3 regions of the Vagococcus sp. CY53-2 genome follow, and region 2 is predicted to be linked to each of the others. Evidence: predicted binding sites of a transcription regulator. Region 2 holds the regulator's gene; each other region holds the start of a gene.
What was found. The regulator LexA, encoded in region 2, represses DNA repair genes until DNA is damaged. The targets are predictions, from matches to a motif close to CNAACANNTGTTNG.

Region 1 (8,470 bases), on a different contig from region 2:
GAAGTCAAGTAAATTAAAAAAATCCATAATAGTATTGGTGACAATTTTGTTATTAGTTATAGTAGGATCAGGAGTTTTATTGGCCAAAACCTATTTTGATATAAAAGGCGTGGCGAATAAGGTAAGCGAACCAGTTGAAGGAAGATCCGATGATAAAAATATTCAAGAGGGAGAGCCTTTTTCTGTTTTATTATTAGGACTAGATACTGGTGATTTTGGACGAAATGATGTGGGACGTTCAGATACGATGCTTGTCGCAACAGTAAATCCTAAAGAAAAGAAAACAACTTTAATTAGTATTCCACGAGATACACGGGCTGAAATTGTTGGACATAATTCAGTAGAAAAAATAGCTCATGCTTATGCTTATGGACAAGCTAAAATGGCGATGGATACTGTCGACCATTTATTAGATATGCACTTAAATCATTATGTTTGGATTAACATGATGGGATTTGAAGAATTGGTCAATGCAGTTGATGGAGTAGAGGTAACAAACAAATTTGAATTTGAACAAGATGGTATGACCTTTAAAAAAGGACCAATCAAATTAAATGGTAAAGAAGCACTCGCTTATACACGGATGAGATATGAGGATCCAAATGGAGATTATGGTAGACAAGTGCGACAACAACAGGTTATTGAAGCTATTGCTGACAAGGCATTAGGTTTTACAGGTGTAAAACGTTATAAGGAAATATTAACGGCAATAGAAAATAATATGAAAACAGATTTAGAACCGGATGAAATGTTTGAGATTGCGATGACATATCGTGATAGTTTTAAACACATCGAAAGTGATACCTTGCAAGGTGAGGGAGTGATGATTGATGGGATTTCTTATCAGGAAATTCCTGAAACAGAACTGGCTCGTGTACAAAATTTAATTAAATCACAACTACAATAATAAAAAAAGAGTTAGCCGCTTAAAAGTGGTCAACTCTTTTTTCTATTTTATGCAAGAGCTCCCATTGGATCCCAAGGAGCTAAAACAGTGACATCATCTTTTTCAATGACTTCTTTTAAGTCATCAGAAAGGTATTTTTTGTTTACAACGACTTGATAAGTGTATTCACTCATCCAATCATCACTCATGACAAAATAACCTTTTGTTCCAACTTTATCCCCCCAACTATTTTCAACTTTCCATTTAGTTGGTTTATCATTGATTAAGTTTACGCCTGTTAAGACCATTGCGTGAGTCATTAAACTTTCACCATAATCTAAACGTTCTGCTTTACTCATATCATAATTAATATCTAATGTATCTTGTACACTATAAATATCAGTTGCCATAATACCAGTATCTCTTGTTGACGATTGGCCAACATCACAACCAAACCACACACTTTCGCCATCTTTTAATTGCGCGATAGCTAAGTTTTTGAATGTTTCAATATCAACGTTTAAGTGACGAACTTCTTTACCACCAACGACGTTTCCTAACATATCAACTGTATAAACTTGATTGTAAGGTTTGTCTTTTGTTGGGGCATTGATAATGCTGACATAATCATTTAAATCAGTTCCAACGAATTTATCATAGAAAGAAGTTGGTGTTAAGCCTTGTTCTAAGTGATAGTTACCATCATTATCATAGTAAGAATAATCAAATTCAGTTGGTGGTGTACCTAGAGAGGTGCTTAGTAGATTGTAGATTTCTTGTAGCAACTCAACTTTGCGTGTTTCAACTTCTTCTTCGGATGTACCATTACCTATTAAGGTTCTAAGTGTTAAAGCATCTTTTCTTAATTTTTTGTTTAAGTAAGTGTTTAACTCACGGCTGCTTGAACTACTTGATGTTTCAGGCATGATTGTTTTTGGCACAATACCATATTTTTGGATAATCGCCACAAGCATATCCCATTGACCACCATCTTGTTGAGGGGTTGCAAGTAAGAACGCCACTTCACGACTTGTTAATTCTTGGTTGCTTGTTTTGATAATATTTTCATAGAAATAGTTTGCTTTTTCAAATTTATCCCAGAAAAATGTATAGTTTTGAGATAATTCAAAGTCTTTGATGTGATGATTGTTTAAGACATCATGTCTAAATGTATTAAGTGCTGCAAACATCCAACAACGACCACTTTGTTTTTGATTTGTCACGTTTCCTGTATCTAAGTCGATAGAGAAGACCGGATTATTTTCGACGATTGCCTTTTGATTTTCTGATGAAGCTAAAATTCCATTTTTCATCACTGCACGTTGGCTTAATAAATGTTCATGATTAGCCACATATGTTTGCTCCATTTGTTTGATTTGTTTATTTGAAATTGATTTAACCATGTCACCACACCTTTCTTTTGTTTCTATTCTACTCCAACATTCTTTAAAATAACACTAAATCGATTATTTTTTTATAAAGCGAACTGTTTTGCGAAAGTATGTTCGGTATGATAAAATTGAGGAAATAAGTAAATCTAAAGGAGTTTCAGCATGATTGATAGACAAATAAACAATACCTTTGATTTAGTGTCGAAATATGAGCCGGCTGGTGATCAACCGGAGGCGATTAAACAATTAGTCAAGAATATAGAAAATAATGAAAAAGCTCAAATATTAATGGGGGTAACAGGATCTGGTAAAACGTTCACCATGTCTAATGTAATACAGCAAGTTAATAAACCTACCCTGATTATTGCACACAACAAAACACTTGCTGGACAACTATACAGTGAGTTTAAAGAGTTTTTTCCAAATAATGCAGTGGAGTATTTTGTGAGCTATTATGATTACTACCAACCAGAAGCCTATGTTCCTTCAAGTGATACATATATTGAAAAAGACTCGAGTGTCAATGATGAGATAGATAAATTACGCCATTCAGCGACTAGTTCCCTATTAGAGCGAAATGACGTGATTGTTGTGGCATCTGTGTCTTGTATTTATGGCTTAGGTGATCCTAGAGAATATCAAAATCAAGTTTTGTCATTACGTGAAGGGATGGAAATGGAACGGGATCAACTTCTTAGACATTTAGTTGATATTCAGTTTGAACGAAATGACATTGACTTTCAGCGTGGACGTTTCCGTGTACGCGGTGATGTTGTGGAAATATTTCTAGCGTCAAAAGATGACTTTGCTTTAAGAATTGAATTTTTTGGTGATGAGATTGACCGCATTAGAGAGTTTAATGCCTTAACAGGTGAAATTATTGGAGATAGAGAGCATGTGGCGATTTTCCCCGCGACTCACTTTGTGACGAATGAAGAGCATTTAGAAGAAGCCATCGCTAAAATTCAAAAAGAATTAGATTGGCGCTTAAAAGAACTTAGAAGTGAAGAAAAATTATTAGAAGCCCAACGATTAGAACAGCGAACTAATTATGATATTGAAATGATGCGTGAGATGGGGTATTGCTCAGGGATTGAAAATTACTCTCGGCATATGGATGGAAGACGAGAAGGAGAAGCACCTTACACTTTACTCGATTTTTTTCCTGATGATTTTTTGATAATGGTAGATGAATCCCATGTTACGATGCCTCAAATTAGGGGCATGTATAATGGGGACAGAGCAAGAAAACAAATGTTAGTGGATTATGGTTTCAGATTACCTAGTGCGTTAGATAACCGACCACTTAGATTGGAAGAATTTGAAGAAAAAGTGGACCAAATTATGTATGTGTCTGCTACTCCTGGACCGTATGAAATGGAACAAACAGATGACATTGTGGAACAAATTATTAGACCAACTGGTTTACTCGATCCAGTAATTGAAGTAAGACCAATCATGGGGCAAATTGATGATTTAGTCGGTGAAATATATGAACGTGTTGAACGAAATGAGCGTGTCTTTATTACGACGTTAACGAAAAAAATGTCAGAGGACTTAACGGATTACTTTAAAGAATTAGGAATTAAAGTAAAATATTTACATAGTGACATAAAAACACTTGAGAGAACAGAAATTATTCGCGATTTACGATTAGGTGAGTTTGATGTTTTAATAGGGATTAACTTATTGCGTGAGGGATTAGATGTTCCTGAAGTGTCACTTGTTGCCATACTTGATGCTGATAAAGAAGGGTTCTTACGTAGTGAACGCTCACTTATCCAAACCATCGGACGAGCGGCAAGAAACGCCGACGGTAAAGTTATTATGTATGCTGATAAGATTACTGACTCAATGGAGCGAGCGATGTCAGAAACAAGTCGTCGTCGGACTATTCAGGAAGAATATAATGCCGAACATGGTATTGTACCGAAAACAATTAAGAAAGATATTCGTGATTTGATTCGCATTACAAAAGAAAGCGAAGATGAATCAGCTGATTCAGTGTCTATTAAAGAACAATACAATGCAATGGATAGAGATGGAAAAGAAGCTGTTTTACATGATATTGAGTTACAAATGAAAGATGCTGCCAAGGCACTTGATTTTGAAAAAGCTGCCACATTGAGAGATACGTTGCTAGAACTAAAAGCAAGTAAATAGGAGATAAGGTATATGGCAAATGATAAAATAGTGATTCGTGGTGCAAGAGCACATAATTTAAAAAATATAGATGTAACTATTCCAAGAGATAAACTCGTCGTGGTTACAGGACTTTCTGGTTCAGGAAAAAGTTCCTTAGCATTTGATACGTTATACGCTGAAGGGCAACGTCGTTATGTCGAAAGTTTGTCGTCATACGCACGACAATTTTTAGGGCAAATGGATAAGCCAGATGTTGATAGTATTGATGGGCTGAGTCCAGCCATTTCAATTGACCAAAAGACAACCAGTAAAAATCCTCGTTCAACAGTTGGGACCGTCACGGAGATAAATGACTATTTAAGGCTATTATTCGCTCGAGTAGGTGAGCCTATTTGTCCAAATGATGGTACGAAAATTAGTAGTCAGTCTCCAGAGCAGATGACAGATAAATTGTTAGAGTTAGAAGAAAGAACGAGAATTCAGATTCTAGCACCACTCATTCGTGGGAAAAAAGGACAACATAAAAAAGTATTTGAAAAAATCAAAAAAGATGGGTTTGTCCGAGTGAGAGTTGATGGGGGAACCTATGATATTTCTGAAGTGCCAGAGTTAGAAAAAAATAAAAAGCATGATGTTGAAATTATCGTTGACCGTATTGTGATAAAAGATGGCGTTCGCTCAAGATTGTTTGACTCACTTGAATTGGCATTACGTCTAGCTGACGGCTATGTATTGGTTGATGTTATTGGACAAGAGGAAATCTTGTTTAGCGAGCATTATGCTTGCCCTTACTGTGGATTTACAGTAGGCAATATTGAACCTCGATTGTTTTCATTTAATACGCCATTTGGTGCGTGTCCAGAGTGTGATGGATTAAGTGTTAAGTTGGAAGTAGATGCAGACTTAGTTGTTCCAGATGAGATGAAAACGTTGCGTGAAGGAGCGATTGTACCGTGGAATCCAATCAGCTCAAATTACTACCCAAATATGTTAGAACAAGCCTGCGAACAATTTGGTATTGATTTTGATACACCATTTAAAGAATTAACAAAAGAACAAAAAGATTTATTGTTCAGAGGGTCTGGAGAAAAGACGTTCCATTTCCACTATAAAAATGAGTTTGGTGGCGTGCGTGATGTTGATATTCCTTTTGAAGGGATTTTAACAAATATTAATCGTCGTTATCACGAAACAAATAGTGATTATACAAGAGAACAAATGAAGCTATACATGACAGAATTAACATGTGAAACGTGTCATGGTTATCGACTAAACAAAGAAGCCTTATCGGTAAAAATTGATGGGAAACATATTGGAGAAATCAGTGATTTATCAGTAAATAAATCATTAAATTATATGTCCAAGTTAACGTTTGGTGAACAAGATACCATAATTTCACAGCCAATTTTAAAAGAAATAAAAGATAGATTAAGTTTCTTAGAAAATGTCGGTTTGGGGTATTTAACGCTAAGCCGTTCTGCTGGAACATTATCGGGTGGAGAAGCACAACGTATTCGTCTCGCTACTCAAATTGGGTCAAATCTATCAGGTGTACTATACATTTTAGATGAGCCATCTATTGGATTGCATCAGCGAGACAATAATCGCTTAATTGATTCGCTTAAAAAGATGCGTGATTTAGGTAATACACTAGTTGTTGTGGAACATGATGAAGATACAATGCGAGCGGCAGATTATCTAATCGATATTGGTCCAGGTGCTGGTGAACAAGGTGGAGAAATTATATCAGCTGGAATGCCAGAAGAAGTGGAAAAAGATCCACATTCATTAACTGGTCAATATTTATCTGGTAAAAGGAAAATCGATGTCCCTACAGAACGACGTGAAGGCAATGGTGAATGTGTTAAAATTACTGGTGCCAAAGAAAATAACTTGAAAAATCTATCAGTTGAATTTCCGATGGGGAAATTTGTTGCGGTTACTGGTGTCTCTGGTTCTGGTAAAAGTACATTGGTTAATACGATTTTAAAAAAAGCACTTGCTCAAAAAATCAATCGTAACTCAGCTAAACCTGGTAAATTTGATAAAATTACAGGATATGAATCAATTGAAAAAATTATTGACATTGATCAAAGTCCGATTGGTCGAACACCAAGAAGTAATCCAGCAACTTATACGAGTGTTTTTGATGATATACGTGATTTGTTTGCTAAAACCAATGAAGCCAAAACACGTGGTTATAAAAAGGGGCGTTTTAGTTTTAATGTGAAAGGTGGCCGATGTGAAGCATGTCGTGGTGACGGTATCATCAAAATCGAGATGCACTTTTTACCAGATGTGTATGTTCCTTGTGAAGTGTGTCATGGTCAACGATATAATTCTGAAACATTAGAAGTGAGATATAAAGGAAAAAATATTGCAGAAATATTAGAGATGACAGTGGAAGAATCTGTTGACTTTTTCCAAGCGATTCCTAAAATACATCGTAAGCTTCAAACGATTGTGGATGTCGGACTTGGTTACGTGAAGTTAGGTCAATCAGCAACTACCTTATCTGGTGGGGAAGCACAACGTATGAAGTTAGCCAGTGAATTACATAAACGTTCATCAGGTAAAAATTTCTACATATTAGATGAACCAACAACAGGTCTTCATACAGAAGATATTAGTCGACTTCTAGAAGTATTGAATCGTTTAGTAGATAGTGGCAATACAGTCCTTGTTATTGAACATAATCTAGACGTCATAAAAACAGCAGACTACGTCATTGATTTAGGACCAGAAGGTGGAGATGGTGGTGGAACCATTATCGCAACTGGAACACCAGAAGACATTATTAAAGTAGAAGAAAGTTATACAGGCTATTATTTAAAAGAAGTGATGGAACGTTAAAATGAGGTCTATATTATGATGAAAACGACAGATTAATTTTTGTCGTTTTTTGTTATTTTAAGTAAAGAAATTGTATAAATTTATTAGATTTTTTGTAAAGCGGTTACATTGTAAATTAAATGTAAAAAGACTTGCAATTTATGTTACTAAATTATATGTTTATCATGAGATAAGTCAGAAACTATTTCAATATGTAAATTTTTTGTAAAAATTTAGGGGGGACATTCGTGAAAAGAGTGTTAAAAATGATCGCATCAGTAGGGTTTTTATTGACTGTTACAGGATGTGGCGCAGTTGACAATGGAGAATCTATTAATGCTGTTGGGTCATCTGCCATGCAACCACTTGTTGAGGCAGCTGGTGAACAATATAGTAGTAATCATTTAGGTAAATTTATTAATGTACAAGGTGGAGGTAGTGGAACTGGTTTAAGTCAAGTTCAATCCGGTGCCGTACAGATAGGTGATTCCGATTTGTTTGCAGAAGAAAAAGAAGGAATTGACAGTAAACTATTAGTTGATCATAAAGTAGCTGTTGTTGGATTGACACCAATCATTAATAAAGAAGTTGGTGTGTCAAACATCACAATGGAAAATTTAAGGAAAATATTTACAGGTGAAATTACCAATTGGAAAGAAGTTGGCGGAAAAGATCAAGATGTCGTTTTGATTAATCGAGCTACAGGAAGTGGTAGTCGTCACACGTTTGAACAATGGGTATTGGATGGACAAAAAGCAAAAGGGTCACAAGAACAAGACTCTACTGGGATGGTTAGACAAATCGTTAGTACCACACCTGGCGCAATCAGTTACGTAGCTTTCTCTTATGTTACAAAAGATGTGGCAACATTAAGTATTGATGGTGTAAAACCTACAGAAAATAACGTTAAAAATAATAAATGGGTTATTTGGTCATATGAACATATGTATACAAAAGGAGAACCAAAAGGATTAACAAAAGAGTTCTTAGAATATATGTTGACTGATGAAGTACAAGAAGATATTGTTCCTCAACTTGGTTATATACCAGTATCACAAATGCAAGTTGAGCGTGATGTTGAAGGTAATATAAAAGAAATTTCCAAATAAAAATTGTTGTTTCAATAGGAGGATATATTTTGGAAGATATTCAAAGCAAATTGCTAAAAAAGTCAAAAAAAGCAAAATTAGAACAATTTGGTAAGACTATTAGTTTT
Region 2 (8,470 bases):
TTAGAATAGCTGCGCTAACTTTATCATCTAGATGACGAGATTTTATATATCCTGATGGTGTAATAATTGTTCTTGGATCAAAACTAATAAAATCTCCTACTTGAATACCAAGTTGTTCTGTTTCATCTTTTGAAAATACTTTTTCATCAATTCTAACTTCCATATTTTGTTGGTCGCGTTTAGCTGTTCCAGCATCTTTATAAACGTGAACACTAGTTTGATGCATTAAAATCGTACCTGTGTAGTCTCCGTTATTTTGAGTATGAATTGTGCAGTATTCACCTTCAATTGAATTGAAATGAAACCCACCAATTAAGTCCAATTTTAACCTACCATCTGGTTTAACGGCACGAACCATAGCACCTAACGTGTCAATATGAGCAGTAATAAATCGTTGTTTCTCTTGATTTGTTCCAGGAACAGTGATTATTAAACTTCCTTTATTATTAATACAAGGCTTATAACCAGATTTATTTAATAGGTTACTAATAAATGCAATAATTTTTTTAGTATCTCCCGTTGGAGAAGGAATATTGGTTAATTCCTTTGTTAATTCAATAGTATCTTTATACAAATGACTCATCCTTTCTTTTTAATTAAGGGTAGATGAATCATTCATAAAAAGCAATGCTTATTTTTTATAGGATAGATGGTTATGTTTTTGTTGAGAGCGACGATAACTTTTTTCATCCCAAAGCATTAACCATAATAATACAAGTGGGGTCAATATAATTAATGCAACATCTAATCCCATATTACCTAAAATAACACCAATAATTAAGACAATTAAAATTAGAGCATATCTTCTGATAGCAAACATAAAACCACTCCTTAAACTATTTGATAGAACATATGTTCTTATCTTTGAATATATTATACAAACATCCGTTCCCTTTGTAAAGAAAAAAATAAAGCATAGTGTTATGCTTTATTAAATATGATTTCTATAAAGTCCAACCACTTTACCTAAAATAGCGACACTGTTTAAGATAATTGGTTCTAATGTATCATTTTCCGGTTGTAATCTAATATGATTTTTTTCTTTAAAAAACCTTTTACATGTTGCTTCATTTTCATCTGTCATAGCAATAACAATTTCACCATTAATAGCAGATGACTGTTTTCTTACAATGACATGATCACCATCAAATATCCCAGCATTTATCATACTATCTCCACGAATGGTTAACATGAATAAACTGTTTTGTTCATATTTTAAGTCAGGAGGTAATGGGAAAAAATCTGATGCTTCTTCAACAGCTAAGATTGGCTCACCTGCAGTTACAACACCAAGCATTGGAATAAAAGGAGAGTTAACGCCAATCATTTTTAACCCTTCATTTGTTAATTCGATTGCTCTGGGCTTAGTTGGATCACGAGTAATCAATCCTTTTTTTTCCAAACGTGATAAGTGACCATGAACAGTAGACGTTGATGAAAGGTTAACAGCTGTTCCAATTTCTCTTACAGTTGGAGGATACCCTTTTTTTTCAACTTGTTCATGAATATATTTTAAAACGTCTAATTGCCTAGAAGAACGTTTAGTTGACATGATGATACCTCATTTCCTTTTTTTTGAGTGTAACATAATTTTTTCTTAAAATCAAACGCATGTTCGTACGTTTGAACGATATATAATTGTTTTTTTATCTTTTTTAAGCTACTATTTAGGTAGTACTTTAAGGAGGTCGTGACTTATGTTAAGTGAAAAAAAATTAGCAAGAATTAATGAGCTAGCAAAGAAAGCAAAAACAACTGAGGGACTAACTGACGTTGAAAAAAAAGAACAACAATTATTGAGGGAAGAATATTTACATAGTTTTAGAAAAGGTATGAGAAATCACATTGAGGGAATGAAAGTAGTCGATGAAGAGGGGACAGATGTTACTCCTGAGAAATTAAAACAAATCCAAAAAGAAAAAGGATTACATGATCGATAAAATTGCATGTGTTATTTCTATAAAAACGCTTGTAAAATAATATTATTAGATGTAAAATACAATAAAGGTAAAAAAAACCTAAATAGGAGGGCGTTATATGTTATTTGATCAAATTGATCAACTAGGTGTGAATGCAATTCGTACCCTTAGTTTAGACATGGTTCAACAAGCAAATTCAGGACATCCAGGATTACCCATGGGGGCAGCTCCAATGGCTTATACTCTTTGGACAAAATTTTTAAAGGTCAATCCTAAAACATCAAGACAATGGGTAGACCGTGATCGTTTTGTGTTATCGGCAGGACATGGTTCTGCAATGCTTTATAGTTTACTTCATTTGTCAGGTTATAACTTACCAATGGAGGAATTAAAAAAATTCCGTCAATGGGATAGTTTGACACCAGGACATCCTGAAGTTCATCATACAGATGGGGTAGAAGCAACAACTGGTCCATTAGGTCAAGGAATTGCGATGAGTGTTGGATTTGCGATGGCAGAAGCGCACCTCGCTGCAACATATAACAAAGATCAATTTAATATCGTTGACCATTACACGTATGCTTTATGTGGTGATGGTGATTTAATGGAAGGTATTTCTCAAGAAGCAATCAGTTTAGCTGGTCATTTAAAACTTGGTAAATTAATTGTGTTATATGATTCAAATGGTATTTCATTAGACGGACCATTAGATAAGTCATTTACGGAAGACGTTAAAGGTCGTGTTGAATCATCAGGATGGCAACACATTTTAGTCAAAGATGGCAATGATTTAGAAGAAATTGCGAATGCTATTGAATCCGCACAAAAAGAAACTACAAAACCAACCATGATTGAAGTCAAAACAGTGATTGGGTTTGGTGCTGAAAACGAAGGGACAAACAAAGTTCATGGTGCACCACTTGGAGCTGAAGGTGTGGCGTTTGCTAAAAAATCTTACGGTTGGGATTACCCAGCATTTACTGTACCAGAAGAAGTCGCAACACGTTTCCACGCTGATATGGTAGAAAAAGGTGAAAAAGCAGAAGCAGAGTGGCAAAAACAATTTGCTGATTATAAAGCTGCTTATCCAGAACTAGCGAAACAATTTGAAGAAGCCTTCAAAGGTGACGTGACAGTTGATTTGGAATCTGTTTTACCAACATATGAACTTGGTGAAAGTGCGGCAAGTCGTGTGACAAGTAAAGAAGCCATTCAAGTCTTATCTAAAGAAATCCCATCATTCTGGGGAGGATCTGCCGATTTATCATCATCAAATAATACCATGGTGGCAGCTGAAAAAGATTTTGAACCAGGACAATATGAAGGCCGTAATATTTGGTTTGGGGTTCGTGAATTTGGTATGGCAGCAGCAATGAATGGGATTGCTTTGCATGGTGGAACACGTGTCTATGGTGGAACATTCTTTGTATTCGTTGATTACCTACGTCCAGCGTTACGTTTATCAGCGATTCAAAAAGCCCCTGTCACATTTGTGTTAACACATGATTCGATTGCGGTTGGTGAAGATGGTCCAACGCATGAGCCAATCGAACAGTTATCAAGCTTACGTGGGATACCAAATGTAAACTTAATTCGTCCAGCTGATGGCAATGAAGTATCAGCTGCATGGAAATTGGCCGCAACGTCAACGGAGACACCAACTGTTTTAGCTTTATCAAGACAAAACTTACCTGTTCTTGAAGGAACAAAAGAAAAAGCCTATGAAGGCGTGGGACGTGGAGCATACGTATTATCTCCATCAAAACGTGACACACCAGACGGAATCTTAATCGCGACTGGATCAGAAGTTAAATTGGCAATGGATGCTCAAAAAGCGTTGTATGAAAAAGAAGGCGTGGATGTGTCAGTCGTTTCAATGCCATCGACTACTTTATTTGACGCACAAGATACAGCTTATAAAGAAAGTGTGTTACCTTCATCAGTGAGCAAGCGTGTATCAATCGAAATGGGTGCAACATTTGGTTGGGAACGTTATGTTGGCTTGTCTGGAAAAACGATGGGCATTGATCGATTTGGTGCCAGTGCACCTGGCAATAAAGTGATTGAAGAATACGGATTTACAGTAGAAAATGTTGTAAAAACATTTAATTCTTTATAATAAAAAAACCCGGTAGTTTTTAAACTTTCGGGTTTTTTTGTTTATTATGATATAATTTATAATTAGTTAGTGGTGTGAATAGATAGTGTTGTATAATAGTAAAAAATAAAAAAAGCGCCACAAAAGTTGATTAAGGACTAAGCCTTATTTTAACTCGCTATATTGTTTTGAATGCTTCCAAAAAACATACTAAGGTTCCTTTCAATGCATACACGTTTTAGAACTATGAAACTAATCATTATTTATAAAAATCTATGTCAATGTTACTTTGTTGACATAGATTTTTATTTTATTTATTCAAAGATTTGTTCATGCCCATAAAAATGGCTTGCGCTAGACCCATTGCACAAAATAGTGTTGCGACGATAAAGGCAATATTGTAACCATGTAAAGTAGCAGATAACACATCTGATTTGTAAGTAATAGGAGAACTTAACAGAAGTGATTTATGCGGCATATCTTTTAGGGTTGCTTGAGATAGGAAACTAATTAAGATGGCTGTCCCAATAGAGCTGAATAATTGTTTTGCTGTATTATTTGCAGCGGAACCATGACTAATGAGAGTATCAGGTAGTGAATTCATACCAGCTGTGGTTATTGGCATCATAACCATACTGACACCTAGCATTCTGACGCCGTAAATAATGGTGATAAAATGCATAGGTGTTTTTTCATTTAGTGTACATAAACAAGCAGTCCCAATTGTTAGTAAACTCATTCCGATAATTGATAAATATTTTTCTCCATACTTATCAAATAATTTACCAGTAATGGGCATCATAATGCCTAAGATTAAAGCACCTGGAAATAACACTAATCCAGAATGAAATGGATTATACCCACGAACATTTTGGATATAGAGAGGGAGTACCATTTCAGCACCAACCATAGCCATATTCACAATACCACTTAAAATGGTTGTATTAATAAATAATTTTGATTTAAAGACCTCCATACGCAAAAAAGGGTTACTGATTTTAAGTTGTCTTTTGCAGAAAATCACCACAAGGGCAGTCCCTAAAATAAGTAATAAAAGAACAAGAGGATCTGTCCAGCCATGATCTCCGACAAGAGAAAACCCATAAAGTAAACTACCAAAACCAAGAGTGGATAGGATAGGTGAAGGAATATCTATTTTTGAAGGATGCAAGGGAAGCACATTCTGCATAAAAATAATAGATAGAACGATAACAAAAAGAATGATGGGGATAAGTAAGCCAAATAAGTAACGCCAGTTGAAAGTATCGATAACCCAACCAGAAAGCGTTGGACCAATAGCTGGAGCAAGACCGATAACAATCCCTGCAATACCTAGTGCTTTACCACGCTCATTTTCAGGATAGATGCTTAACATAATGGTTTGTAAAAGAGGAAGTGAGATACCAACTCCCATAGCTTGAATGATTCGACCAAATAATAAGAGGTTAAAAGAAGTTGAGACAAAGCAAATAATGGTTCCTATTAAAAAAAGAGTAATCGCCCCAATGTATAATTTTTTAGTGGGAACATTATTCATAAAATAAGCACTAACTGGAATCATTATACCATTGACTAATAAAAATCCGGTTGTCAGCCATTGAATCGTTGAGGTTGAGACAGAAAATTGGCGCATTAAATCAGGATAAGCAGTTGTTAGAAGCATTTGGTTTAAAACAGTGCAAAAACTTCCAATAATAATTGTAATGACTAATATATTACGATGTTTGAGTTTGACAATTGGTTGTTCCATAAAAATCCCTCCTTAAATCATATGATGTGATATTACGCTACTTTTTTGAAAAACTAATGAAAATGTTTATGATTTATTGTCATTTTTCGTAGAATATCTTATTTTGTCATGTTGACCAGTTGCCGTAGGATAAAAAACTAAGAAGATTTGTAAAAATAACATTATTTTTTCTTTTGTGTGAGGCAAACTGATATTATGACAAAATTGGATGAAAGTAGATGATGGATAATGAATCAAAAGGAATTAGAACAATTGGTGATAAAAAATAAATCATATTGTAGTGAAGGTCAAAACGCTCATTATATCCCAGCTCTAGCAAAAGTGAATCCCAACCAGCTAGGGATAACTTTGTATAATATAAAAACAAGGGATATGTTATCAGTAGGTGATTCTTCTGTTAAATTTGCTATTGAGAGTATCTCAAAAGTGCCAGCATTATTGTTAGCCATTGAGGACAATGGTTTGTCTAATGTATTAAACCATATAAACACTGAAGCCACTGGTTTTTCTTTTAATTCACCTCTTAATATGGAAATAAATCACGATAAACACCCACTTAATCCTTTTGTTAATATAGGGGCTATTGAAACAACATCGTTAATTCAGGGAAGTTCTCCTGATGACTGTTATAGTAGATTGCTAAGCTTTATTAAAGAAATCTGTCATGATAATACCATTTCTTTAAATGAGGAAATCTATCAGTCAGAGGCAAAAACTGGAGATATTAATCGTTCACTAGCTTATTATTTAAAAGGGAATAATATGCTCTCAAAAGAGGTTGAAGGCGTATTGGAAGTTTATTTTAAGCAGTGTTCTTTGAATGTAACTACTGAAAATATCGCCATGATGGCAAGTGTTTTAGCCAATAAAGGAATTAAACCATGGGATAATAAGCGACTTATCTCAGAGGAATCTGCCACACTGGTTAAATCTGTTATGACAACTGCTGGATTGTATGATGAGTCGGGTGAGTTTTCTGCACATGTTGGTATACCAGGTAAGAGTGGTGTTGGTGGGGGATTGATGGGTGTCTCGCCCAATCAATTTGGGATTGGAGTATTCAGTCCGCCACTAGATAAGTCAGGAAATAGTTTGGCAGGGGTGAGATTATTAAAAGACGTAGTAACTAAATTACATATAAATATCTTTGATTAAGAAACTAAAATCATATTAACGTATCCAAAGTGGTTAAAAAATTAATTTGAAAATGTTTTTATGAGACAAAACTATAATTTGTTTAGATAAAACTATAATTTGTTTCTTAAAAAAATGAGACCTCAGTATTATACTGTATCTATAAGTTATGAGGGAGGGAAACAAATGGGCAATAAATTAAAAAAAACATGGTCTGACATTGTTCGATATAAGGCCTTAATTTTGATGGCTTTACCAGGCATGATTTGGTTTATTTTTTTCTTCTATATTCCAGTAATGGCTAATGTGGTTGCCTTTAAAGATTTTAGAATATCTCCAGATGGTTTTTTTGCTAGTTTAAAACAGAGTCCTTGGGTTGGGTTTGAAAATTTCAAATTTTTATTTGCCTCAAGTGATGCGTGGTTAATTACTAGAAATACATTGGTTTATAATATTGTATTTTTAGCATTTAATTTGTTTTTTGCTATAGCGTTTGCCATTATCATGAGTGAGTTGAGAAATAAACGAGCAGTAAAAGTTTATCATACGATGTCTTTACTGCCGTATTTCTTGTCTTGGGTAGTTATTTCCTATTTTGTATACGCATTCTTAAGTCCAGATAAAGGTATCATTAATCATTTGTTATTATCAAATGGAAAAACATCAATTAATTGGTATGCTGATCCAAAATGGTGGCCATTAATTTTTGTTATCTTAAATGTATGGAAGAGTCTGGGATACAACAGTATTATCTACTATGCATCAGTTATGGGGATTGATCCAACATATTATGAAGCAGCAATGGTGGACGGTGCAAGCAAGTGGCAACAAATCAAAAATGTGACCATTCCACAAATTATCCCAATGATGAGTGTGTTATTAATTTTAAACATTGGAGGTATCTTTAGAGCAGACTTTGGAATGTTCTATTCTGTTCCAATGAATTCTGGTGCATTGTATCAAGTGACATCTGTGCTGGATACTTATATTTACAATGGTATGACGGCAACAGGGGACATTGGGATGTCAGCTGCGGCAAGTTTATATCAATCAGTTGTAGGAAGTATCTTATTATTAGGGACTAATGCAATTGTTAGAAAATTAGATCCAGATGCAGCATTATTCTAATGGAGGTGAGTAATATTGAGAGAAAAAAAGAAAGTTAAGAAGGTTGAAATACGTGCTTTTAGTCCAAAAGTGGATTTGTTTTTCAGTATCTTAATCGCGTTATTTGCTATTTCTTGTTTAATCCCATTTATTTTTGTCATTATTATTTCACTGACAGGTGAATCGGCATTAACAGCAAATGGATATAGCTTTTTCCCAAAAGAGTGGTCATTTGAAGCATACAAATATATTTTTTCTGGAAACATGTCAGCTAAAATTGTACGCTCATTTGGAGTGACTATTTTCGTCACAGTTGTGGGAACAATTGTAAATGCTACCATAACTAGTTTATACGCTTATGCGATTTCTAGAAATAATTTTCCATTTAAACGATTTTTTACACTGTTTGCTTTAATTACGATGTTATTTGTACCTGGTATGGTGGCAAATTACTTAGTGATG
Region 3 (8,470 bases), on a different contig from region 2:
AACAAGAATTAAAAGGTGTTAGCAATCGTCATGTTGGAGCAGTGGAAGAAAATGGTGAAGTCGTCTTTTTACACAAAATGATGGAAGGTCCAGCTGATAAAAGTTACGGGATTCATGTAGCTAAACTAGCAGGATTACCAACGAATTTACTACATAGAGCATCTGATTTATTAGAAAATTTTGAATCACAAGCAGTTCACACAACAGAAGTTAGTGACGCACATCTAATTTTTGAAAAAGAAATAACATCAACAGAAGATGCGGCACAACTATCACTGTTTTCAGAAGAAACACCTGAATCAGTTGAAGTGGTGAATGATATTAAAAATTTAAATCTGTTAAGTGTAACGCCACTCGAAGCGTTAAATATTTTATCTGAATTACAAAAAAAAGTGCAGTAAAAGGAGGCTAGAAGCATGGCGAAAATTGAAGAGTTATCACAGATTTTAGCCAACCAAATTGCTGCTGGTGAGGTAGTGGAACGTCCCGCTTCAGTCGTTAAAGAATTGCTTGAAAACTCGATTGATGCTGGTAGTACGAAAATTGATATTTTTATTGAAGAATCAGGATTAAAGAAAATTCAAGTAATTGATAATGGGGAAGGAATTTCTTCAGATGACGTGTTAAATGCCTTTAAGCGCCATGCCACCAGTAAAATTCATAACCGTGAAGATTTGTTTCGTATTCGTTCACTCGGTTTTCGTGGTGAAGCATTACCCAGTATTGCTTCAGTATCTGAGGTGACACTTGAAACATCAACTGGTGAAGAAGGAAGCTATCTCTTTCTATCAGGTGGTATAGTAAAAGAGCACAAGTCTCACTCATTGCGTAAAGGAACTAGTATAACGGTTGAAAATATCTTTTTTAATACACCAGCTAGACTAAAATATGTTAAAACATTACAAACAGAGTTAGCTAATATTGGTGATGTAGTCAATCGGTTAGCTATGAGCCATCCAGATATTTCGTTTTCATTAACTAATGATGGTCATCGAATGTTACGAACACTAGGAAGTGGTGATTTAAAACAAGCGATTGCCGGTGTTTATGGTGTTAATACAGCAAAAAAAATGATTGAAGTATCAGGGGATGATTTGGATTTTAAGCTAACAGGTTATGTGTCTTTACCAGAAGTGACACGAGCTAGCCGTAATTATATCTCACTCATCATCAATGGTCGCTACATCAAAAATTTTATTTTAAATAAAGCCATTGTATCTGGATATGGTTCAAAACTGATGGTTGGTCGATTTCCGATTGCCGTGTTATCAATTGAGATGGACCCATTGCTTGTTGATGTGAATGTTCATCCAACTAAACAAGAAGTTCGCCTAAGTAAAGAAAAAGAACTCGTTACGCTAATTGAAACAAGCATTGCTAAAACGTTGGGTGAGGAAGTGCTGATTCCTCGCGTGAATGATAGCAAACCATTTAAAAAACAAGTTGAAACGATTAAAGTAGAGCAACAACAATTACCATTTGAGCATTCTGCTAAACCACTAGAGCGTGAACAACAAATTAAAGATACCAATTTAGCGTATGATTCATTGACGGGTGAATTTTATTTAAAAAATAATGAAGAAAAAGAACTATTTAAAGAAGCAAAAGATTACACAAATGGTGTCTCAGAAAAATTAGATGATGCGACTTATACGCAAGAGAGTGACATAGAATCAAATACTGTTTCTCATGAAGTGATTGAAGAAGTGGTTGATCTACCAAAAACTGATACGCAAGAAACATCAACGCACAGTTTTCCCCATTTAGAATATTTTGGTCAAATGCATGGCACCTATTTATTTGCCCAAAGTGATGAGGGACTTTATATTATTGATCAACATGCCGCTCAAGAACGTATCAAGTATGAGTATTTTAGAGAAAAAATAGGAGACGTTGGGGAAGACAAACAACAACTTCTTGTGCCAATTATTTTGGAATACTCAGTAGATGATTACATAAAGATTAAAGAAAATCTATCGGTGTTTGAAGAAGTCGGGATTGAGTTAGAGGATTTTGGACAACAGAGTTTTATTATCCGTTCTCATCCAACGTGGTATCCAGTTGGAAAAGAAGAGTCGACCATCCGTGAAATGATTGATATTTTCCTAGAAGAAGGAAAAGTTGAAGTAAAATCCTTTCGTGAGGCTACAGCAATTATGATGAGTTGTAAGCAATCAATTAAGGCCAACCATCATTTGGATGAACGTCAAGCACGAGCCTTATTAGACGAGTTAGAAACATGTGAGAATCCGTTTAATTGTCCGCACGGTCGCCCTGTGTTGATTCACTTTACCAATCAGGATATGGAAAAATTATTTAAACGAATTCAAGAGCCACATTAGAAAGGAAGACGTACATGATACTAGCGTCAGCATCACCTAGAAGAAAAGAGTTATTGTCATTTGTGACAAGTCATTTTACGATAAGCCCAGCCGATATAGATGAAACGGTCAATTTAGATGAATTATCCAAAGATTATGTTCGTCGCATGGCCAGAGAAAAAGCTAAAGAAATTATTAAACTTTATCCAAATGAAACAGTAATTGGGTGTGATACAACAGTTGTGTTAGATAATGACATTATGGGGAAGCCGATTGATGAAAAAGATGCTTACGATATGTTAGAAAAACTAAGTGGTAAGACACATAGCGTAATGACAGCCGTTTGTGTGATAACCCCTGAAAAAATATATGAACATATCGAAGTTGTGAATGTGTTGTTTTATGATTTGGATGAAGAAGACATCACTGGTTACATTAAAACTGGTGAACCAATGGATAAAGCAGGGGCTTATGGTATCCAAGGAAAAGCAAGTGTGTTTGTCAAAGAGATAAAAGGGGATTATTTTTCTATCGTTGGCTTACCAGTTGGTTATTTAAACCAACTATTTAAAGAATTAGGGAGGTGAAGAAAGTTGGCAAATAAAGAAGAGTTAAAACAAACATTAACCCCTTTACAGTATCAAGTCACTCAAGAAAATGGCACAGAACGTCCTTTTTCAAGTGAGTATGACCAGTTTGATAAAGATGGCATTTACGTAGATATCGTTAGTGGGGAACCATTGTTTTCTTCAACGGATAAATATGACGCTGGATGTGGGTGGCCATCATTTACAAAGCCTATAGCAACATTAAAAGAACTTGAAGACACTACGCTTGCAAGAGTGCGAACTGAAGTCAGAAGTTCCCAAGCTGATTCACACTTAGGTCATGTGTTTCCAGACGGACCACAAGACAAAGGTGGACTAAGGTATTGTATTAATGGTGCTGCGTTACGTTTTGTTCCAGTTGAAGATTTAGAAAAAGAAGGCTATGCTGAATATTTAGCACTGTTTAATTAACTAGGGCTTCCCATATTTATGGGGGCTTTTTTTAATAAGGAAAGCATAGGATAATTGTTCGGGATATGGTACAATTTTAGGGAACATGCGTACGTGAAAGGAAGAAAACAAGTGTATGAATACATCAAAGGGACAGTAACATTTACTAGTCCTTATTATATAGTCGTTGAAACAAATGGATTAGGTTATCAAATTGCGGTGGCAAATCCATTTCGCTATTCAGCTTATTTAAATCAAGAGGTGACGGTTTACTTGCATCAGGTTATTCGTGATGATGCCCATTTACTTTATGGGTTTGCCACATTAGAGGAAAAACAACTATTTTTAAAATTAATTAGTGTCTCAGGAATTGGACCAAAAAGTGGATTAGCGATTATGGCGTTAGATGACCATTCAGGTTTAGTTCAAGCAATCGAAGCGCAAGACGCGACGTATTTAACGAAATTCCCAGGTGTTGGAAAGAAAACAGCACAACAAATGATTTTAGATTTACAAGGTAAATTAGATGATGTTGCAGTCGAAGCATCTGAAACGACCACTATTTCCACACAAGAAGATTTATTTACTGTAGAGACAACGCAACAATTAGATGAAGCAATCGAAGCCCTAAAAGCACTTGGGTATTCTGAAAGAGAGATTAAGAAAATCAAAAAAGAGCTTGAAAGTTATCAAGATAAGACAACAGACGAGTACTTACGTATTGGGTTGAAATTATTAATGAAAAAGTAGGGGATGGTAAAGAAGATGTCAGAACAAGAAGAAAGACTTGTCTCTTCTGAAACATTAGACGCGGAAGAAATGGTAGAAAAGTCGCTTAGGCCAACACGATTATCGCAATACATTGGTCAACAAAAAGTGAAAGATGAATTGACAATTTACATCAAGGCAGCCAAACAACGAAATGAAGCACTTGACCATGTCTTACTCTATGGACCACCGGGATTAGGAAAAACAACGATGGCTATGGTGATAGCAAATGAAATGGATGTCAGCATTAAAACAACGAGTGGACCAGCCATTGAAAAACCAGGAGATTTAGTGGCAATACTAAATGAGTTAGAACCAGGGGACGTGTTATTTATTGATGAAATTCATCGTTTACCACGTGTGGCGGAAGAACTTTTGTACTCAGCTATGGAAGATTTTTATGTCGATATTATGATAGGACAAGGGCCTACTTCTCATCCTGTTCATTTTGAGTTGCCTCCATTTACTTTGGTAGGGGCAACGACACGAGCTGGTATGTTATCAGCACCTTTGAGAGATCGCTTTGGGATTATTTGTCATATGGAATACTATGATGAAGCTGATTTGAAAGAAATTGTTATTCGCTCGTCAGATATTTTTGATGTGGTGATAGAGGAAAGTGGTGCGTATGAAATTGCTAGACGTTCACGTGGCACGCCGCGTATTGCCAATCGTTTATTAAAACGTGTGAGAGATTTTGCTCAAGTCACAGGGGAAGGTGTAGTCACAAAACAAATTGCTGATGATGCATTAAAAATGCTCCAAGTCGATGATAAAGGATTAGATTATGTCGATCAGAAATTGCTTCGTGCGATGATTGAGTTATACAATGGTGGACCAGTTGGATTAACGACCATTTCTGTAAATATCAGCGAAGAACGTGAAACAGTAGAAGATATGTATGAACCTTACCTTATACAGAAAGGGTTCATCAAACGCACACAACGAGGACGTGTTGTGACAGAATACGCGTATCAACATTTAGGTTATCCTTATAATCAAAATAGTTAAGCTATCTTGACTGTTTTTATTTAAGAGTAAAAGTGTTAAAATACAACAGGAGATAGAACAGAAAGGAAATAGGTGAGGATATGACATTAAAAACCTCTGACTTTGATTTTGATTTACCAGAAGAGTTAATCGCACAAACACCACTAGAAAATCGTGCGGCATCAAAGTTATTAATATTAGATTCGAAAAATGGAGCAATTGAGGACACGCAATTTCCTGCAATTATAGATGAATTAAATGAAGGAGATGCTCTTGTTATGAATGATACAAGAGTTCTTCCTGCAAGGCTTCACGGAGAAAAACCTGATACAGGTGGTCATTTAGAAGTTTTATTGTTAACGAATACAACAGGTGACACATGGGAAACCTTAATTAAACCAGCCAAACGTGCCAAAAAAGGTACCGTGATTTCATTTGGAAATGGGGCATTAAAAGCAGTCGTTGAGGAAGAACTAGAACATGGTGGTCGCATGATTACTTTTTCTTATGATGGTGTCTTTTTAGAGATTTTGGAGTCACTTGGTGAAATGCCATTGCCACCATATATCAAAGAGAGACTAAGTGATAACGATCGCTATCAAACCGTTTATGCGAAAGAAAATGGGTCAGCAGCCGCTCCAACAGCTGGGTTACATTTCACACCAGATGTCTTGAAAAAAATTGAAGATAAAGGGGTTAAATTAGTATATTTAACCCTTCACGTTGGACTTGGAACATTTAGACCAGTCAGTGTGGATGATGTGGAAAATCATAAAATGCATAGTGAGTTTTATCGTTTAACTAAAGATTCGGCAGACACATTGAATGAAGTCAAAGAACAAGGTGGAAAAGTTGTAGCAGTTGGAACAACATCTATCAGAACACTTGAAACCATTGGGACAAAGTTTGATGGAAAATTACAAGAAGACAACGGTTGGACAGATATATTTATTAAACCAGGTTATGAGTTTAAAATAGTCGATGCGTTTTTAACTAATTTCCACTTACCAATGTCAACATTGATTATGTTAGTCAGTGCGTTTGCCGGAAAAGACAACGTCCTTAATGCCTATGAGCATGCTGTAAAAGAAAAATATCGCTTCTTTAGCTTTGGCGATGCGATGTTTGTTAAATAAAGAAAGAGAGAAAAGACATGACAGAACCAGCAATTAAATACCGATTGATAAAAAAAGAAAAACATACTGGCGCACGACTAGGTGAAATTATTACCCCTCATGGAACATTCCCAACGCCAATGTTTATGCCTGTTGGAACACTTGCCACTGTAAAGACAATGGCACCGGAAGAATTAAAAGAGATGGGTGCCGGAATTATTTTAAGTAATACCTATCATCTATGGTTACGCCCTGGTGAGGACATTGTAGAAGGTGCAGGTGGACTACATAAATTTATGAACTGGGACCAAGGAATTTTAACCGATTCTGGAGGATTCCAGGTCTGGTCATTATCAGATATGCGACAAATTGAAGAATCTGGTGTTCATTTTAGAAACCACCTAAATGGTTCTAAGATGTTTTTATCACCAGAAAAAGCTATTCAAATTCAAAATAAATTAGGACCAGATATCATGATGAGTTTTGATGAGTGTCCACCATTCCAAGAAAGTCATGACTACGTGAAAAAATCTATTGAGAGAACATCACGTTGGGCTGAACGTGGACTAAAAGCTCATCAAAATCCTGATAGACAAGGACTATTTGGTATTATTCAAGGAGCTGGGTACAAAGATTTGCGTGAACAAAGTGCGCGTGAATTAGTTAGCTTAGACTTCCCTGGTTATTCTATCGGGGGATTGTCAGTAGGAGAACCTAAAGAAGAGATGAACAAAGTGCTTGAATACACAACACCACTGATTCCAGAAAATAAACCTCGTTACTTAATGGGTGTTGGAACGCCAGACTCATTAATTGATGGCGTAATTCGTGGAGTTGATATGTTTGATTGTGTGTTACCAACACGTATTGCAAGAAACGGAACATGTATGACAAGTCAAGGACGTTTGGTCGTTAAAAATGCAAAATACGCAGAAGACTATCGTCCAATTGATGAGAAATGTGATTGCTACACTTGTCGCAATTACACACGAGCTTACATTCGTCATCTCATTAAATGTGATGAAACATTCGGTATTCGTTTGACGTCTTATCATAACTTGTATTTCTTATTAAATACCATGAAACAAGTCAGACAAGCTATTATGGATGATAACTTATTAGAATTTAGACAAGCGTTTTTTGAAGAGTATGGCTTTAATAAAGAAAATGCCAAGAATTTCTAAAATTTATAGAATTTTTGTAGTTAAATAATTAAAAATTTGTTACAGTTATAGTTGAGTGAAATAAGAAAGAGGTGAACTAAGTTATGCAAACATTGATACCATTGATATTAGTGATGGGTGGAATGATGTTTTTTATGAGTCGTTCTCAAAAGAAACAACAAGCTCAACGTCAACAATTATTAGATAGTATGCAACCTGGTAGTGAAGTTGTGACTATTGGTGGACTATACGGAATCGTTCATGAAGTAGATAAAGAAAAAGGCACAGTGACTCTTGATTGTGAAGGAATCTATTTAGAATTTGAACGAGGAGCAATTAAAACAGTTAAAGCACCTGCAGCACCTACATCTAATGAACCTATAGAGGATAATACGTCAGAAGTTGAAGTAACTGAAGTTGAAGTGGTTGAAGAACCAGTCACTGAAGAAGAAAAAAAAGATAACGAATAATAAGAAAATAGTACTTTTTAAGTGCTATTTTTTATTTTTTTTATTTGTCAAATTAAGCTAGACAAAATATCATTATCTATATAACTCAAAAATACTTCCAATGGTGTTTTATAGTTTAATGATTTTCTAGGGATATTATTTCTTTTAGATGCGATAGATTGGATAAAAGATTCCTTAACTCCATTGAAATCAATTTGATTAGGTAATCTATCTTTGCGTAATAACCCATTAAAGAGTTCGTTTAAGTCTTTTTTAGGGTGTTCCTGAATTGGCAAAATAAATATCAATATTATTTAGCTTGCTGATTGATTTAAATAGATGGCATGGAAATTTTTTTAAACCAATTATTTAAACTATTGTGATCACTTTCCTTGTTTTCTTTGGTTGTCTAGCTTAATTTTACAATCGGCGATACAAAAAAACAGGAGATAGAATTTAGTCTCTCTCCTGAATATAATGATATATTTTAATTTTTAAGTGGTGTTAAAAGTCTTAATCCATTAAATAAGACAACTAATGTAGATCCTTCATGGGCTAAAATACCAATAGGTAAGTTCATTTGACCAAAAATATTTAATACAACAAGTAATGCGACAACACCCATAGAGAAAATAATGTTTTGTTTAACCACTTTATCTAATTTTT

Region 1: a site for LexA is predicted at 2,381-2,394, ahead of uvrB (excinuclease ABC subunit UvrB). Genes of this name have one in related genera too.
Region 3: a site for LexA is predicted at 3,421-3,434, ahead of ruvA (Holliday junction branch migration protein RuvA). Genes of this name have one in related genera too.

The regions. Positions count from the first base shown of each region.
Region 1 covers NZ_JALAHP010000007.1:46,229-54,698, reverse strand. The annotation lists gene MN581_RS09025 (LCP family protein) at 1-907, shown strand, start outside; gene MN581_RS09020 (C1 family peptidase) at 955-2,289, opposite strand; gene uvrB (excinuclease ABC subunit UvrB) at 2,440-4,440, shown strand; gene uvrA (excinuclease ABC subunit UvrA) at 4,453-7,275, shown strand; gene MN581_RS09005 (phosphate ABC transporter substrate-binding protein PstS family protein) at 7,503-8,363, shown strand; gene pstC (phosphate ABC transporter permease subunit PstC) at 8,393-8,470, shown strand, end outside.
Region 2 covers NZ_JALAHP010000001.1:670,621-679,090, reverse strand. The annotation lists gene MN581_RS03270 (M42 family metallopeptidase) at 1-583, opposite strand, end outside; gene MN581_RS03265 (hypothetical protein) at 632-820, opposite strand; gene lexA (transcriptional repressor LexA) at 932-1,552, opposite strand; gene MN581_RS03255 (DUF896 family protein) at 1,698-1,940, shown strand; gene tkt (transketolase) at 2,038-4,038, shown strand; gene MN581_RS03245 (MDR family MFS transporter) at 4,328-5,767, opposite strand; gene glsA (glutaminase A) at 5,996-6,922, shown strand; gene MN581_RS03235 (sugar ABC transporter permease) at 7,088-8,029, shown strand; gene MN581_RS03230 (carbohydrate ABC transporter permease) at 8,045-8,470, shown strand, end outside.
Region 3 covers NZ_JALAHP010000003.1:160,389-168,858, reverse strand. The annotation lists gene mutS (DNA mismatch repair protein MutS) at 1-401, shown strand, start outside; gene mutL (DNA mismatch repair endonuclease MutL) at 417-2,342, shown strand; gene MN581_RS06705 (Maf family protein) at 2,357-2,908, shown strand; gene msrB (peptide-methionine (R)-S-oxide reductase MsrB) at 2,915-3,340, shown strand; gene ruvA (Holliday junction branch migration protein RuvA) at 3,452-4,069, shown strand; gene ruvB (Holliday junction branch migration DNA helicase RuvB) at 4,085-5,098, shown strand; gene queA (tRNA preQ1(34) S-adenosylmethionine ribosyltransferase-isomerase QueA) at 5,179-6,213, shown strand; gene tgt (tRNA guanosine(34) transglycosylase Tgt) at 6,231-7,376, shown strand; gene yajC (preprotein translocase subunit YajC) at 7,460-7,825, shown strand; partial or broken gene MN581_RS06670 (IS30 family transposase) at 7,873-8,140, opposite strand; gene MN581_RS06665 (heavy metal translocating P-type ATPase) at 8,292-8,470, opposite strand, start outside.